One region of the Aromatoleum evansii genome, then DNA from elsewhere that is predicted to be linked to it. Evidence: riboswitches for the same ligand, from Rfam matches in the RefSeq annotation. Region 1 holds a riboswitch; the other holds the start of a gene.

Region 1 (5,559 bases):
ATGAGGCGGAACAGCCCTTGCGCGAGTTCCTGCGGCAGGCGCACGCCGTCGGGGCGGGCAACCGGCGCGAACAGCCAGCCGCACACGAGCACGCACAAGGCCGTCGCGATCAGGAAGCTCACGACCGCAACCAGCGCCAGCAACACGTTCCCCGCAACCAGGGCGGACCAGGTTTCGGCCACCAATTGCACCACGGCGACGCCTAGCGCGAAGGCGAGCAGCCCCATTGCCGAGAGGCCTGCCGTGGCACGCAGGCCGAGCCGGCGAGCGAGGCGCGCGCGAGTGCGCGAGAGGCGGTTTTGGACTGCTGCCATGAACGAGGCACCCCGATAAACCATGATCGAAACGCGGAATATACTTAACAAGAAGTAAGCGCAACATTGCACCTTAGTGATACACGAACCAACAATTTGCATACAAATCAATGTAAAAGCAGCGCAAAACGTGGGAAACCGCCGCGCACGACTATTGTTGCGCCGCAGAAAAAAAGTGTAGAATCGCAACACCTGTGTCCTTGACCAATCGGTCGCAGGCCCTCCGATACACCCCCGTTGCGACCACCTTCTACGGTCGCACTACCCCGCCCGCCTCGATTGGTGTCGCTCTAACGCAGCGACAGGCCGTCGCTGGAGCATTCTTCTTGATCACTTCCGAAGTTTCCTTCGCCAGTCTCGGACTGGCCGAACCCCTTTTGCGCGCCATTTCCGAATCCGGCTACACGCAACCGACGCCGATCCAGGCACAGGCCATTCCGCTGGTGCTGGCCGGTGGCGACCTGCTTGCCGCCGCCCAGACCGGCACCGGCAAGACCGCGGGCTTCACGCTGCCGCTGCTGCACCGGCTGTCCACCACCTCGGCCAGCGCCCCGAAAGCCGGTCGTCCGCGCTGCCTGATCCTGACCCCGACGCGCGAGCTCGCGGCGCAGGTCGAGGAATCCGTGCAGACCTACGGCAAGCACCTGCCGCTCACGTCGATGGTCATGTTCGGCGGCGTGAACATCAATCCGCAGATCGCGGCGCTGAAGAAGCGCGTCGACATCCTCGTCGCGACCCCGGGACGCCTGCTGGACCATGCCGGGCAGAAGACGGTGGACCTGTCCGGGGTGGAGATCCTCGTCCTCGACGAGGCCGACCGCATGCTGGACATGGGCTTCATCCGCGACATCCGCAAGGTGCTCGCGCTGCTGCCGAAGCAGCGCCAGAACCTGCTGTTCTCGGCGACCTTCTCGGACGAGATCCGCTCGCTCGCCAACGGCCTGCTGAACAACCCCGGCTGCGTCGAGGTTGCACGCCGCAACACGACCACCGAACTGGTCGAGCAGTCCGTGTATTCGGTGCCGCAGAAGCAGAAGCGCGACCTGCTCGTGCATCTGGTGAAGGAGCACGACTGGCACCAGGTGCTGGTGTTCACGCGCACCAAGCACGGCGCCAACCGGCTGGCCGAATACCTCGGCAAGCACGGCATTCCGGCCGCGGCGATCCACGGCAACAAGAGCCAGGCGGCACGCACGCGCGCGCTGTCGCAGTTCAAGGACAACTCGCTGCCGGTGCTGGTCGCGACCGACATCGCGGCGCGCGGACTGGACATCGACCAGCTGCCGCAGGTGGTGAATTTCGAACTGCCGAACGTGCCGGAAGACTACGTGCACCGCATCGGCCGCACCGGCCGCGCCGGCGCGACGGGCAAGGCGATCTCCTTCGTCGACAGCGAGGAGCGGCCTTATCTTGCGTCGATCGAGCGCCTGATCAAGCGCACCATCGAGCGCGCCACCGTGCCGGAATTCGTGACCCACGCGCCCGATCCGGGCGACAACGACCGCCCGCCGCGCGATCCGCGCCAGTCGTCGGGACGGCGCAACGACGGACGCGCGCCGCGCCAGCCGCAGACCGAACGTCCCGCGCCGCGGGCGCAGGCGCATGGGGCGAACCGCCAGCCCTCACGCCAGGGCACGCAGGGCGCAGCGGCCAACGGTGGCAAGCCGGCGAATCGCCCGGCCCGCAGCGGCGAGGCGCAAGGCAATCGCACTGCACGCAACGGCGAAGCGAACCGGAGCGGTGCACCGCGCGCTCAGGAAGCAGGTGCCAACCGCGCGCCGCGCACGGCCGATGCGCCGCGCGCAGCGGCACGTCCGGACTCGGGGCGCAGCCCCGCGCCGCGGGCTGCGCTCTTCAGCGCCAAGCCGGGCAATCGCGGCGACAGCTAACCGATCCGCCAAACACGTCCGTTCGCCCTGAGCTTGTCGAAGGGCGGCGGCCAGGCTTCGACAGGCCTGGCCTGAGCGAAGTCGAAGGGCTCAGCCCGAACGGTATCCGGTTCCGGGTCGACGGCGCGGTTCAGCCGCGCCGCACCCCGACGACTTTTTGATAGAGACCACCGAACAAGGTGGTCTTTGTCCATTCGAACCCCTCACCCCGCGGCGAAAGTGCGGTGATGTCGGCATCGAGCAGCGAAGGGGCGAAAGGCTCGAGCCAGCGGAAAACCTGCGCCATGACGGGACGCAGGGGATGCCACGGCCTCGTGCGGTGGTAATCGACGAACACGATCTTGCCCCCCGGCTCGACCGCCCCGAGGAGGTTGTGCACGATGCACGCACGTTCGACCGGCGGAACTTCATGCAGCAGGAAGAAGCAGCACACCGCTGCATGCGACTCGGCCGCGAGGCAATCGGGCCGCGCCAGGTCGCCCTGGCGCACCTCGGCGTGCACGAGTCCGTCGAGCTTGCGGCGGGCATTCGCAACCTGGATCGGCGCGACGTCGATGACTTCGAGGGCGCCAGTGCAGCCGACCCGCTCGGCGAGCAGGCGCGAGAACGGCCCATAGACACACGCGGCCTGCAACAGGCGCTGCCCCGGCGCGAACTCCTCGACCGCCGCGCGCATCAGGCGTCGGGCGTTGCCCCACAGGATGGCGGAAACGACCCACTCCCTGTCCAGCCAGGGCAGGGTGCGATGGCTCAGATAGGCCCAGTGATAGGTGCGCGACAGATAGGACGGCACGGCACAGGCGTTAGTCGCAGGCTGCATCATGGCGGGATCGGCAGAAATCTGTGTCATGTCCGTCAGCATAACCGGATCTGCTGAAGCGCGGAACGCCGAGTGCATACCCTCGCCGTATTCACGGGGATGCGGACTCCCCGGCATGGGCAGGCGGCAGGATAACCGTTGTCGCAGCGGCCCCGTCTGGCGTAGCGACACTTGCATCGCGGGATGAATATCGCCTATGCTCCGCGCTGAATTCGATCCGGGTTCCCCGGCGTGCGACCGCGCGCCGGGGTGAAACGGGAAGTCCGGTGACGTCGGAGGATCAGATCCTCCGGCCAGTCCGGCGCAGCCCCCGCTGCTGTAAGCCTGACGGATCCGCCACACGCCACTGAGCCTCGCGCTCGGGAAGGCGGCGGAATCCGGTGGAAGGCGAGCCAGAAGACCGGCCCGATCGATTTGGAAGGTTTGTGCCCCGGGGTGTGGGCTTGCCGACTGGAATCCGATCGCGTCCGTTGCGGGCTCAGGCCCGTCCGTTTCGCCTCATCGACCCAGCCTCAAGTTGCACTCGACCGCGTCCGCTCGTCGGCGTCGTCGATTGCTGCCATCCCCGGTGCGTGTTCAATGCACTCGCGGGGAGGCGTCATGCATTCCGATACCCTGCCGGGAACCGTGTGGTTCGTCGGCGCCGGTCCGGGCGACCCGGACCTGATCACCGTGAAGGGCCGCCGTCTGCTCGAACAGGCGGGCGGCATCCTGTTCGCGGGCTCGCTCGTCGACCAGGCGGCGACGCTCCACGCGCCGGAAGGCTGCGCGATCCGCGATTCGAAGGACATGACGCTGGAGGAAATGGCGGCCTGGCTGATCGAAGCGGCCTCCTGCCATGCGACCGTGGTGCGCCTGCAGACCGGGGATCCGGGGCTGTACGGCGCCCTGGTCGAAATGACACGGCTGCTGGATGCGGCCGCGGTGCCGTGGAAGGTGGTGCCCGGGGTGTCGTCGGCGATGGCCTCCGCCGCGGCAGCCGGCGAGACGCTGACGCTGCCGGAAGTCACGCAGACGGTGATCCTCACCCGCGTCGCAGGCCGCACGCCGATGCCGGCGGGCGAGGAGCTCGACGCGCTCGCCGCGCACCGCACGACGCTATGCATCTTCCTGTCGATCACGCTGCTGCATGAGGTGCAGGACGCGCTGCGCCGCGCCGGCTGGCCGGAGGACGCGCCGATCCTCGTCGTGCAGAAGGCGAGCTGGCCGGGCGAGGAGAAGGTCGTGCGCGGCACCCTCGCCGACATCAAGAAGAAGTGCCAGGCAGAAAGAATCGCCTCGCAGGCCATGATCATCGCCAGCCCCGCCCTGGGCGCGCGCGACTGGCCCGAGATCGCCCGTTCCAAACTCTACGACCCGGCCTTCAGTCACCGCTTCCGCCGGGCCTCTGTCACGGAGAACGCATGATGCAAGACACCACGATCCTGCTGGTAGGCCACGGTTCGCGCAATCGCGCGGGCAACGACGAGATCGAGCGCTTTGCCCAGGCGTGGCGCGAGCGCCGGCCCGAGTGGCGCATCGAGGCCTGCTTCATCGAGTACGCCGACGTGCTGCTCGACGCGGGCCTCGACCGCGCCGCCCACGGGGTCAAGCGCGTCATCGTGATCCCCTTCATCCTCAACGCGGCCGGCCACGTGAAGATGGAGATCCCGGCTGCGATCGAGGCGGCACGCGAACGCCATCCGGGCGTGGCCTTCGACTGCACCCGCCACCTCGGCATGGGGCGCGAGATCTTCGACGTGCTGACGGGCCAGCTCGACCGCCTGATGCGCGCACTGCACATGCCCGACCCCTGCACGACCGGCGTGATCCTGCTCGGCCGCGGCTCGTCGGACGCAGGCGCGAACGGCGAGCTCGCGAAGATGGCGCGCTGGATCTTCGAGGATACCGACCACGAGTTGGTCGATCTCGCCTTCACCGGCGTGACCTGGCCGCGGCTGGAGACGGCTGTACAACGCCAGGTACGCCTGGGGATGACGCAGATCGCGGTGGTGCCGGTGTATCTCTTCACCGGCGTGCTGATCGAGCGCATCGACGCGCAGCTCGCACGGCTACGCGCACAGTATCCGCAGATCGCCTTCGCGCTCGGCACGCACTTCGGCTTCGACCCGGGCATCTTCAAGTTGGTCGAGGCGCGCGTCGCGGATGCACAAAGCGGTGAAACCGCGCTGCTCGAATGCGACGGCTGCAAGTACCGCCTCGCGGCCGAGGACGAACACCTGCACGACCATAGCCACACGGCGGGTCACCACGCGCACGACGGGCACGACCACCCTCACCACCACCACGATCACGGTCATGCGCACGGCGGCCACGATCACGGTCACGCCTGTTCGCACCACTCATCGACCACCAATCGGCCGCACGCCGGCTGCGCCCACCACGCCCACGCCTGAACCATGAACAGCAACGTCGTCACCGAACAGCTCACGGCCGCCGGACGCGCGATCGAGCACGACTCCTTCGCGATCATCGACGCGGAAGTCGGCCGCCACGACTATCGGCCGGAACAATGGCCGGTCGTGCGCCGCATGAT
Region 2 (5,559 bases), 1.6 Mb from region 1:
CGGCACGATTCATCCAGCGATACTCGACGCGGCCCTCGCCGCTTTTCGCCGCCGTGTCGAGCATCTCGCGGAAGAAGGGCTTGCCGGCGGCATCCTGCATGGTCGCGACGTTGCGCCCGACCAGCGCCACCGAAGAGCCGCCGCTCGCGAGCATGGTGCCATCCATGCCCAGGGCGTACACATACAGCTCGCGGTCCTTGAACTGCGGCGCGTTGTTGAACTCGTCGAACGCCGCGTCGCCGGCCTCGCGGAAACGCGCCACGGCCTTGTCGAGCAGGCGCATGCTGCGATTCTCGTCGGCGCGCTGCACGAGTCCTCCCACCGCCGTCGCAGGAACCGGTTCGGCCGCCGGAACCGGCAGCGCCAACATGACGAGTGCACACAAGGAAGCGACAGGGGCGAGTTTCATGGCGTTCGCGGGTCCACGGATTGAATTGATGAAGACAAAACTATAGGAAGCTACAGCTTCTGTCGAGTACCTGAAGTGCGCACAAGGCATATGCATCGTGCGCGACGCAAATCCTCACCCGCCGGTCCCGTCGCCCGGCCGCGCGCAGGTAGAATCGTGTTCTTGGATGCATATCGACACGGAGACAACATGCCGCGCCACACGAAGATCGTCGCCACCCTGGGTCCGGCCTCGTCCGATCCGCAAGTCCTGGAACGCATGGTGCATGCGGGGATCGATGTCGTGCGCATGAATTTTTCGCACGGCAAGGCCGACGACCACATCGCGCGTGCCACCGCGATCCGCGAGGCCTCGGCACGTGCGGGCCGGCCTGTGGGCATCCTCGCCGACCTGCAGGGTCCCAAGATCCGCGTCGGCAGGTTCGCCGGCGACCGGGTGCATCTGCACAAGGATGCGGACTTCATCCTCGACGCGCACTGCGAGCTGGGCGACACCACGCGCGTCGGCCTCGACTACAAGAACCTGCCCAGGGACGTGAAGCCGGGCGACGTCCTGCTGCTCGACGACGGCCGCATCAAGCTGGTGGTCAATCGCGTCGTCGGCGCGGAGATCCACACCACCGTGCGCGTCGGCGGCGAGCTGTCCAACAACAAGGGCATCAACCGCCAGGGCGGCGGCCTCACCGCACCGGCGCTGACCGCGAAGGACATGGACGACATCAAGACCGCCGCCCTCATCGGCGTCGACTTCGTGGCCGTCTCCTTCCCCAAGAGCGCCGCCGACATGTACATGGCGCAGCAGCTCCTGCGCGCCGCGGGCAGCGAGGCCCTGCTGATCGCGAAGATCGAGCGCACCGAGGCGGTCGCCAACCTCGACGAGATCCTCGACGCCTCCGACGGCATCATGGTCGCCCGCGGCGACCTCGCGGTCGAGGTGGGTGACGCGGCCGTCCCGGCACTGCAGAAGAAGATGATCCGCGCCGCGCGAGACCGCAACAAGCTCACCATCACCGCGACGCAGATGATGGAATCCATGATCGGCAGCCCCGTGCCGACACGCGCGGAAGTGTCGGACGTCGCCAACGCGGTGCTGGACGGCACCGACGCCGTGATGCTGTCGGCGGAGACCGCATCGGGCAAATATCCGGTCGATGTCGTCGAGGCGATGAGCCGCGTGTGCCTGGAGGCGGAAAAGTCCGCCGAGGTCACGCTCGACCGCGAGGTGCTCGACCGCGTATTCACCCGCATCGACCAGTCGATCGCGATGGCGGCGATCTGGACGGCCTGGCACCTCAAGGTCAAGGCCATCGCCTCGCTCACTCAGACGGGCTCGACCGCGCTGTGGATGAGCCGCCTCAACAGCGGCGTGCCGATCTACGCGCTGACACCGGAAACCGCGGCCCGCAACCAGATGACGCTGTACCGCGAGGTATTCCCGCTGCTGATGTCGCAGACGCACCAGGATCGTGACCTGCTGCTATGGGAAGCCGAACAGATCCTGCTCGACCAGGGCGTCGTCGAGCACGGCGACCTGATCGTGCTGACGATCGGAGAACCGATCGGCGCCTCCGGCGGCACGAACACGCTCAAGATCGTGCGCGTAGGCGAGCATCCCGCGCCGCACCTGAACGAGCAGTGAGCGTGCAGCGCTCGCGCCACGACTGCTAGACTGGCAGGCTTTCCATGACGCCTCCCGGTGCCCGCGATCCGCGGGAGAATCGGGAATGCGGTGAGGCGGTGCTGCCGGCAGCACCGCGATTCCGCAACGTGCCCAGCGCTGTGAGGGGGACCGCCGCCGCAAGATGCCACTGACCCGCGGGTCGGGAAGGCGCGGCGCGGGACGAACCCGAGTCAGAAGACCGGCCGGGAGGCAGAACAACGGCGGACTGGTCCGTTCGCCGTCCACTGCGCTTCACAAGGGGAATCGATGAAGACCGCCACGCCCGGCCACCAGGCCCACCACCAGTTCGACGACGCCGAGCGCGCCGCCGTGTATCGCAACATCCTCGCGCGGCGCGACGTGCGCGGACAGTTCCTGCCCGAGCCGGTCGCCGACGACATGCTCGCCCGCATTCTCACCGCCGCACACTTCGCCCCGTCGGTGGGCTTCATGCAGCCGTGGAGCTTCGTCCTCGTGCGCGACCAAGCCGTGAAGCAGCGCGTGCACGACGCCTTCACGCTCGCCAACGCCGAAGCCGCACAGATGTTCGAGGGCAAGCAGCGCGAGGTGTATTCCGGCCTGCGCCTGCAGGGCATCCTCGAAGCGCCGATCAACCTGTGCATCACCTGCGACCGCGACCGCGCCGGCCCTGTCGTGATCGGCCGCACGCACATCAAGGCGATGGATCTCTACAGCTCGGTGTGCGCGGTGCAGAACCTGTGGCTCGCTGCCCGTGCAGAAGGACTGGGCGTGGGCTGGGTGAGCATCTTCCGTCAGTCGGCGATCCGCGAGATCCTGTCGCTGCCCGAGCGCGTGATGGCGGTCGCCTACCTGTGCATCGGCCACGTCAGTCACTTTTTCGACCAGCCCGAACTGCAGACAGCCGGCTGGCGTCAGCGCCTGCCGCTCGACGAGCTGGTGCATTTCGACGGCTGGGGCGGCGAGCACGCGGACGCCGAGTCGCTGCGCGCGGAGCTGCGCGCAGCCCAGGCGCTCGCCGCGCGGGGCCTGCCGCCGCTCTGACGACACGACGCGGCGGCGGGTATTTGCATGCCGTTTCCTTCGCCGGACCCGCTGCCGCCCAACAAACGCTAAAATGCGAGCCAATTCGCAACCCGGCACGCTTCGCGTGCCCGCACTTGATACCGGAGAAGGACAATGCCCCTCGTTTCCATGCGCCAGCTGCTCGATCACGCCGCCGAAAACGGCTACGGTTTGCCGGCGTTCAACGTCAATAACCTCGAGCAGGTCCAGGCGATCATGGAAGCCGCGGCCGAGTGCGACAGCCCGGTGATCATGCAGGCGTCGGCCGGCGCACGGAAGTACGCCGGCGAGGCCTTCCTGCGCCACCTGATCGATGCCGCCGTCGAGGCCTATCCGCAGATCCCCGTCGTGATGCACCAGGATCACGGCCAGTCGCCGGCGATCTGCATGGGCGCGATTCGTTCGGGCTTCTCCAGCGTGATGATGGACGGGTCGCTGCTGGAAGACGGCAAGACGCCGTCCTCCTATGAGTACAACGTCGCGGTGAGCCGCGAGGTGGTGAAGTTCTCGCACGCCATCGGCGTGACCGTGGAGGCCGAACTGGGCTGCCTCGGCTCGCTCGAGACCGGTCAGGCCGGCGAAGAGGACGGCGTCGGTGCGGAAGGAACGCTGGACCACTCGATGCTGCTCACCGATCCGGACCAGGCGGCCGACTTCGTCAAGCAGACCGACTGCGACGCGCTGGCGATCGCGATCGGCACGAGCCACGGCGCCTACAAATTCACGCGCAAACCCACCGGCGACATCCTCGCGATCGACCGCATCAAGGCGATCCACGCACGCCTGCCGAACACCCACCTCGTGATGCACGGCTCGTCGAGCGTGCCGCAGGAACTGCTCGAGATCATCCGCCAGTACGGCGGCGACATGAAGGAAACCTACGGCGTGCCGGTCGAGGAGATCCAGACCGCGATCAAGTTCGGCGTGCGCAAGATCAACATCGACACCGACATCCGCCTCGCGATGACGGGCGCCGTGCGCAAGTTCCTGTTCGAGAACCCGTCCAAGTTCGATCCGCGCGAATTCCTCAAGCCGGCCCGCGAAGCCGCGAAGCTGGTGTGCAAGGCCCGCTTCGAGGCCTTCGGCTGCGCCGGCCAGGCCAGCCGCATCAAGCCCATGTCGCTGGAAAAGATCGCCGCGCGCTACAAGTCCGGCGAGCTCACCCAGGTCGTCCGCTAAGCCCCGGACGGGCCCGCGCCTTCGGGCGCGGCGCACACCCGCGCAACCATGTCCAAGCCCAACCTGAAGCTCACGGTCAGCTTCGAGTTCGAACTCGAGGCGCCCGCCGCTTTCGTTGACGCCAGTCACGAGAAGCTGTGCAAGGCCGTGCAGGAACTCCTCGGCGCCATGGTGCTGCAGGGAATGCCGACGGTGACGGCAAAGCAGCTCGCGAAGGCGGGCGTCGCGGTGCTTTCCCACCACCATCACCTCGACGTGCTGAACACCGCCGCGACGTCGGTTCCGCGCGCGGAGCTCGTCGCCGCCGGCCCGCATCTCACCGACGACGAACTCGATCAGCTTGCGCGCCGCTCGGCCGGGCGCGTGCCCCTCGCCGACGCCGAGCGCGGGCGCTTCCTGCGGCGCCATGCCCTCGCGCTCGCGGGTGAATTCCGCATGGTGCCCTGCGTGGTCGGGGCGCGCCTGAGTTCCGGCAAGGACGCCACCCTCGCCGCACGGCTGAACCTCACCAACGGCAGCGTGCTGGTCAGCGAGCAAGACCGCCAGAGCCGCTTGCAGGCCAATCAGGACGGGCTGGTGGTGGCCATCCAGGGTTCGGAAGTCCGCCTGCGCGGCGCCTGTGCCGGACACACGCTGAGCGGCCCGGTGATCGAGGTGGCGCTCGGAGAGCTCGCGGCGCACCGCGACGCCCTGGTCGCCCTCTGGCAGAAGGGCGGCTGATCCCGCCCTGCAGTTGAGGGCCCGCCCGCCGCGCGGCGGGCGATCCCGGGCAATTCTGCCGCTTGGCGCCGCTCAGTACGAGTCGGCGTGCCCTTCCCACATCTCGGGTCTGAAGCGCACGACGCGGTTGCGCCCGTCTTCCTTCGCGCGGTAGAGGGCCACGTCGGCAAACTTCACGGCCTGCCAGAAGGTCTGGCTGTCCTCGGGGAACATCGCGACGCCGATCGAGATCGTCTTCTGCAGCACGGCGCCGCCGATCTGGATCTTCAGGCCCTCGACCGTGGCGCGGATGTTCTCGGCGACACGCAGCGCGTTCTCGGCCTCGGTTTCCTGCAGGACGATGAGGAACTCCTCGCCACCGAAACGGATGACCATGTCGGACGCCCGCACCGAGGTCCGCAGCACGGCAGCCAGGGATTTCAGCACGGCGTCGCCGGCATCGTGGCCGTAGGTGTCGTTGACCATCTTGAAGTAGTCGATGTCCAGCACCAGGATGGCCAGCTCGGTCTTGCGCCGACGCGCGGTGGCGACCAGGGTGTCGACGTATT

What was found. Region 1 has a riboswitch for cobalamin ahead of cobM (precorrin-4 C(11)-methyltransferase). Riboswitches for the same ligand answer to the same signal wherever they lie in the genome.
Region 2: linked by a shared signal. The riboswitch ahead of bluB (5,6-dimethylbenzimidazole synthase) and the one ahead of cobM (precorrin-4 C(11)-methyltransferase) in region 1 are both predicted to bind cobalamin.

The regions. Positions count from the first base shown of each region.
Region 1 is NZ_CP141259.1:4,880,333-4,885,891, forward strand. Features, by position in the region: gene U5817_RS22855 (M48 family metallopeptidase) at 1-314, opposite strand, end outside; gene U5817_RS22860 (DEAD/DEAH box helicase) at 641-2,203, shown strand; gene rquA (rhodoquinone biosynthesis methyltransferase RquA) at 2,334-3,053, opposite strand; cobalamin riboswitch at 3,226-3,447, shown strand; gene cobM (precorrin-4 C(11)-methyltransferase) at 3,624-4,430, shown strand; gene U5817_RS22875 (sirohydrochlorin chelatase) at 4,430-5,419, shown strand; gene U5817_RS22880 (precorrin-8X methylmutase) at 5,423-5,559, shown strand, end outside.
Region 2 is NZ_CP141259.1:1,052,081-1,057,639, reverse strand. Features, by position in the region: gene U5817_RS04715 (cache domain-containing protein) at 1-409, opposite strand, end outside; gene pyk (pyruvate kinase) at 599-2,047, shown strand; cobalamin riboswitch at 2,086-2,291, shown strand; gene bluB (5,6-dimethylbenzimidazole synthase) at 2,336-3,091, shown strand; gene fba (class II fructose-bisphosphate aldolase) at 3,227-4,291, shown strand; gene U5817_RS04695 (hypothetical protein) at 4,340-5,011, shown strand; gene U5817_RS04690 (diguanylate cyclase) at 5,084-5,559, opposite strand, start outside.